2 linked regions of the Dyadobacter pollutisoli genome follow. Each later gene encodes a partner of the first gene's protein in a complex. Links are inferred from orthologs where the notes say so. Each region holds a gene or a part of one and is shown in the gene's direction. Other genes may lie near its edges. The genes, in order: dnaN and dinB.

What was found.
Region 2: the proteins of dnaN (region 1) and dinB are in contact, whole or in part, in a solved structure (PDB 1OK7), measured with the Escherichia coli proteins. The link is inferred for Dyadobacter pollutisoli from one-to-one orthologs.

What each region holds. Positions count from the first base shown.
Region 1 is NZ_CP112998.1:5,986,968-5,990,162, forward strand. The notes cover bases 1-2,860. They hold dnaN (DNA polymerase III subunit beta), read left to right. Parts: upstream 1-798; coding sequence 799-1,923; downstream 1,924-2,860. Other genes in these bases: gldG (gliding motility-associated ABC transporter substrate-binding protein GldG), read left to right, coding at 1-695; ON006_RS24605 (BlaI/MecI/CopY family transcriptional regulator), read left to right, coding at 2,115-2,489; ON006_RS24610 (M56 family metallopeptidase), read left to right, coding at 2,492-2,860. Also shown: more of ON006_RS24610, read left to right, coding at 2,861-3,195. UniProt on the Escherichia coli protein: Confers DNA tethering and processivity to DNA polymerases and other proteins. Acts as a clamp, forming a ring around DNA (a reaction catalyzed by the clamp-loading complex) which diffuses in an ATP-independent manner freely and bidirectionally along dsDNA.
Region 2 is NZ_CP112998.1:1,770,291-1,773,478, reverse strand. Bases 1-2,853 are described here. They hold dinB (DNA polymerase IV), read left to right. Parts: upstream 1-798; coding sequence 799-1,908; downstream 1,909-2,853. Other genes in these bases: ON006_RS07385 (putative sensor domain DACNV-containing protein), read right to left, coding at 1,916-2,853; ON006_RS07395 (M43 family zinc metalloprotease), read right to left, coding at 1-565. Outside these bases: more of ON006_RS07385, read right to left, coding at 2,854-3,097. UniProt on the Escherichia coli protein: Poorly processive, error-prone DNA polymerase involved in translesion repair and untargeted mutagenesis. Copies undamaged DNA at stalled replication forks, which arise in vivo from mismatched or misaligned primer ends.

The sequences.
Region 1 (3,195 bases):
GCGACAACCCGGAAATCAGGCCGGTACCCTGGCGCTTTTTTCCATTACTCAATAATTTTGGCCGCCACGTCATTACACGGAACGTGAATCCCGTTTATACCCGGTTTCTGAGCACTATCGATACCGTAGGCGGCGCTCAGGCCGTTTACAAAACGCCATTGCTAATGACGTCGCCTTACACGCAGGTTTTGAATACACCGGCTTTGGTGGGTTACAATGAAGCCCGCAAAGAACCACAACGGGCAGAATACAATGGCGGTGTCAAATTAAGTGGAATATTATTGGAGGGTTCGTTTACCTCTTTATTTCAAAACAGGATTTTACCAAGTGACCCACGTTCCGCCAAATTTAAACCAAACGGAAGCGGTGGAAAAGTGATCATTTGCGCCGACGGCGACATTGTCGTCAACGATTATGATTATAAAAGGAATGCCCCACTTCCATTAGGTTATGACAGGGTTACAAAACAAACATTCGGAAACAAAGACTTTGTGATGCATGCGCTTGATTACATGACGGATGCGAACGGTTTGATCAACGCAAGAAGCAAACAGATCGTAATCCGTTCATTGGACAAAATCCAGATTCAGGAAAAAAGAAAGTTCTGGCAATCACTCAATTTATTGCTCCCAATCGCATTGATCGGAATTTTCGGAGCATTAAGATTCTATTTTAGGACCCGAAAATTCGCTTAGAGAAGGCTGCTTCGTCGGTAATTTTTTATACTTTTGTTCCCTACAAAATGATTTTGGGAATCCGTCATTTATATTTTTCATCTAAACACTTACATCAAGAATTATGAAGTTTGTCGTTTCGTCATCAGTTCTACTCAAACAGCTGTCTGCTATAAACGGTGTCGTTTCAACGAACCCAATTGTGCCAATTCTTGAGAATTTCCTGTTAGCACTCGAAGGAAATTCTTTGACTGTTACTGCGTCCGACCTGCAAACGGTAATGATCACGGAAATTGAAGTGGAATCGTCAGAAAAAGGCGCCATTGCAATTCCTGCCAAATTGTTACTCGATACACTTCGGGGACTTCCTGAGCAACCTATTACTTTACAGGTTAACAGCGAAACTTTCGGTACCGAGATTATTTCGGACAATGGACGTTATAAGCTTTCCGGTGAAAACCCGATCGATTTTCCTAAAACACCGGCTGTGAATCGTGGCCAGTCAGTTGATTTTTCATCCTCTTCGTTAGGATCGGCCATCGCCAATACGCTTTTCGCTACCAGTACCGACGATCTTCGCCCAGCCATGACGGGGGTTTTCGTTCAAATGGGAACCGAGAATGCAACATTTGTAGCAACTGACGGACACCGTCTGGTTCGCTACCGTCGTACGGACATTAAATCTGACATGGATACATCGATGATCATTCAGCGTAAAGCGTTGAATCTCCTGAAATCATGTCTTCCTTCGGACGATGTTCCGGTTAAGGCAGAGTTCACGTCTTCCAATGCATTTTTCAGTTTTGGAAATATCCGCATGATCTGCCGCCTGATCGACGAACGCTTCCCGGATTACGAGAATGCGATTCCGACCAATAACCAAAATACGCTGACGATTAACAGAATGGAAATTCTGAGTTCGCTGAGACGTATCTCTATTTACTCCAACCGCACTACCCACCAGGTAAGGTTGAAAATGTCGTTGAATGATCTCGTGATTTCCGCGGAAGATCTTGATTATTCCAACGAAGCCAATGAGCGCCTGATGTGCGAATACAATGGTGATGATATGGAAATTGGGTTCAATGCGAAATTCCTCATCGAGGTACTGGGTAACCTGTCAAGCAAGACCATCACTTTCGAACTTTCTGCACCAAACCGCGCCGGATTGATCATTCCTGTTGATCAGGAAGAGAACGAAGATATCCTGATGCTGGTGATGCCAGTGATGCTAAACACGTACGTTTAGGCTTCAAATTATTTATAAACGGAAAAAATCCAGCTGGTATCCAGCTGGATTTTTTCGTTTATAACGCACTAGCACATAACATTTTAACAAATTTTAACGTTAATTACGAAAAAAATCGTAGTAGAATCTTGCAAGTACGATTTTTTTCGTAGACATTTGATACGAAGATTATCGTACTAATAAAATCTGCCATGTATATCAAACCCACCGACTCTGAACTTGAAATCCTGAACTACTTGTGGCAGGCTGGTCCAAGTACCGTTCGTTCAGTTCACGATGCCCTTTCCGTCACCAAAGATGTGGGTTACACCACCACTTTGAAGCTCATGCAGATCATGCACGACAAAGGCCTGCTCTACCGAACCGAACAAGGACGCTCGCACATTTATGTAGCCCTTCTTGGTAAGGAAGAAACGCAACAAAATCTTTTGGGGAAATTGGTCGATACCGTTTTCCAGGGCTCGGCCGCTCAGATGGTCATGCAGGCACTAGGGAACCACTCGACCTCAAAAGAAGAATTAGACGAAATTCGTGAGTTATTAAATAACCTGGAAAATAATCGTTAGCCATGCAAATCATCTCCAACCTACTTTCCGATTCCGTTGTGTCTGCATTCGGATGGACACTGATCCATTCTCTATGGCAAGGTACCTTGCTCATGATTTTGTCAGTTGCGACATTTTATTTTCTGCGTCGCTACACTGCTAATCTTCGGTACGCAGTCGGTGTTACATTGCTTTCGCTGCAGGTGATTGCGTCTGTCGCCACGTTCTTCTATTATCAGATAAAATCATCGCCCGTTGCCCATTATGGAAAACAGCTTACGTCCTACACAGCGACAAAAGTTCCGGTGGTTTTTAATCCAACCAATTATCCGCTCCCGGTCACATTTAAGATTCAAATGTGGCTTTCCGCTCACTTATACGAGTTAGTTGTTTGCTGGCTCATCGGTGCGGCATTTCTGTTACTCAGGTTTGCGGCTGGCTGGATATTTACTGAAAGATTACGTTTCAATGCGCGTGTGGTAATGGACAAAGAATGGCGGGCAAGATTTGGCGTAATCATTGCCAAAATGAATATCTCGAAATCCATTGAGTTTCGTGAGACGGCCAAAATACTAACCCCTATGGTCATTGGTGCATTCAGTCCGGTTGTGTTGATCCCCATTGGGTTGCTCTCTGGATTTTCAACTGCACAGGTAGAGGCAATACTGGCCCACGAGCTCGCCCACATTCGCAGAAATGACTACCTCATTAATATGTTCCAATCATT
Region 2 (3,188 bases), 4.2 Mb from region 1 along the record:
TTACGCCATCGTCCGGAAAGGTCGCATAACCAAGCGTTCCGCCCGATAGGTCACAAATCCAGATGTTGAGATACTTGTCGGTGTCCCAGGCATCGGCCCCACCTGATTCGGCGTGCTTGACCTGGTTGGTAGTATAGTCAAAGGAAGAACGTGTGGTGGTGTACCTGACAATACCGGTGGAAGGTGCATCGTCGGGAGTACGTTGGGCAAGGCAAAACTGAATCCCCGATTGGCCAAAAAGTGATCTGAAATACGAAGGGATCCTGCTGGCACTACCATTCAATCCCGCATAGTCTTTGTTGATCGTGTCGAGCTGCGCCATGATCTGTGCATCGGTTACCTGGGTCTGTCTGCTCAGAACCACGTGAAAAACAACCGGGATTGTTACCTGGGCATTCGTTTTAAGGGTTTTCCCTGCTATCGTGCGTTGGCGGATAACCTCCTTTAAACGAAGCTCCCGCTGATCGAACATGATTTTGAGTGAGGGCTGTTTTGTGAATCTGAGGTTCAGCAATTCCATTGTTCCGCACCGGTCCTGAGCGTTGGCACGAAACGTCGCAAACATGGCTATTGCCGTAAAAAGAACTAATATAGAAGACTTAAAATCAGGTATAGTATATCGCATTATGGACGACAGGAATACAGTGTGACAGAATGGTTTTAACGCAAAATCAGAGATTGAAACGTAATTATTAGAGAACTACGAAAAAAAACTACGAAGTGATGCGAATTGTAAATTATTTAATTTGTTTTTAATTGAGATAAACGTTCCTGAACTAGCATTTAAAACAGTTGCAAATGTCCCAAATTCAGTCGACACCGCTGCGCAAGATCATCCATATCGATATGGATGCTTTCTATGCGTCTGTCGAGCAGCGCGATTTTCCGGAGTATCGGGGTAAACCATTGGCTGTGGGAGGTTCTCCAACGGGCAGAGGCGTTGTAGCCACGGCGAGTTATGAAGCTCGGAAATTTGGCGTCAGGTCTGCGATGTCGTCCAGAAAGGCCATACAGCTCTGTCCCGATATTATTTTTGTCTATCCAAGATTCGAAGTTTATAAGAACGTTTCGCGCAGCATCAGGGAAATTTTTTCCCGATATACCGACCTGATCGAACCGTTGTCGCTCGACGAAGCATTTCTGGACGTGACCGAGGACAAATTACAGATCGGTTCAGCCATGGAGATTGCCTCTCAGATCAAAAAGGCGATCAAGGAGGAATTAAACCTGACAGCTTCCGCCGGGGTATCTGTCAATAAATTTGTAGCTAAAATCGCCTCGGACATTAACAAGCCAGACGGACTGACATTTGTAGGCCCTTCCAAAGTAGAGACTTTTATCAATAACCTTCCGGTTGAAAAATTCTTTGGTGTAGGAAAGGTTACCGCCGATAAAATGAAGAGTATGCAGCTTTTCACAGGTGCCGATCTTAAAAAACTCTCTGAGGATGAGCTGGTAAAGCACTTTGGCAAAACCGGACATTTCTTCTTTAAAATCGTGAGGGGAATTGATAACCGGGAAGTGCAAACGCACCGCGAAACCAAATCACTGGGCGCGGAAGACACGTTTACATACGATTTGACCACGCGGGAAGAAATGCACAAAGAACTGGACCGCATCGGACTGATCGTATACAACCGGCTTACCAAAAACCAGCTGAAAGGGAGGACCATTACATTGAAGATCAAATACAGTGATTTTACCCAGATCACCCGAAACCTGTCCTTTGCTGCACCGGTCGGTGATATTGACACGATTACTGAAACTGCCAAATCGCTTCTTGGCAAGGTAGATCTGGAAGAAAAACCCGTCAGGTTGCTTGGCATATCACTTTCCAATTTCCAGGAACCTGAAATCAGGTCGAAAAAGCCACGCGATCCCGAGCAGCTGGAATTGTTTCCATTGTAAGCCCTACCTACAAAAGAAGCGCGTCGACCCGGTGGGCCTGCACTTTGTTCTCGCAGGGTGCCCATGAAAAGATCGTGAACCGGCCGTCCTGAGAAGCGACAAGGGCAATCGCATCACGCTGGTCATACACAAACTGAGCTGCCGACAAATGTCTGGTACCGCCGTTTTGCACAGGATGTACCACCATTCCTTCATTGCCTATAATCGGTTCCGTAACCAACATTTCTTCCACCGGTTGCCCGTCGGCTGCCCGTCCTATTTTTGCTCCAAATGCCAGCAACTCGTAGCCATCATTGATGATGGTGGCACCGTCCACGGCAGTCAATCCGGCCAGGTTATTGATGGCGGAGGTCAACTGGCTTTGCCAGGTAATGGGGTGCAGCTCGTTGACATACTTGCTATGTAGCTCGGCGAGCTCGGAAAACGCAGGCTCCACATGATAGGTAATGGGGTGTATGATGGATTTACGCCAAGTTTCTTTGCCTTTCGGCACTACCAGCAAAATTCCGCCCCGCTCATGACTGCGCATGGACACTGCCAGCTGAACAAGCAAATTGAGCGAGTCATTCCACAAATTTGACGAAGTAAAACCGATCATGGAATTGATCACCGAAGGACAGTCCCTCACTCTGCCGCTTTCTTCATTGACGATTTTGACCTGATCACCCTTTAGAACCGCAACATTGACAAATTTCCCAAAGCCATCGACCCTGCGGTGCTTGATCACCAACATACCGGGTTCGATTACTTCCAGTACAAAGCATAGCCCTGGAATGACGCGGGTAGTGCCCCAGATCCTGAGCTCATTACCTTCCAGCCATACGCCCAAATGAATGCCGGAACGCTCCACAGCAGGTGCAAGCTTGGTAAGGGTATTGGCGGTAAGAGCCAATTTCTCACTGAATATCAATGGATGCTCCGCGCATTCGGGAGGCAAAAATGCAATCGAAACTTTGGGAGACCTGCCCTCTTCTCTGCGCAGGCTAGCCCAGAAAGTGGTATCAATGATGGTTTCAATGATACGTGCATCAGGTTTAGGGGCCAGCTCCTGCTCATAGTGAATCTTGACCGATTGATGATGACGTTCAAAATGATCGGCAACAAACCCCGCAACAGAACGAGCTGCCTTATAAGTAGTTACAGGCACGGAGTCGCCGGTTGCAATGTTTATCTCGGTACTATTAGTCATTATCAGGTGGTTTGGTATGCCCGAAACGTCGAGCTAAACTGATGAACAAAGTCTCGCAGCAAAAAGTTGGTGAGATATCAGACAATTAAAT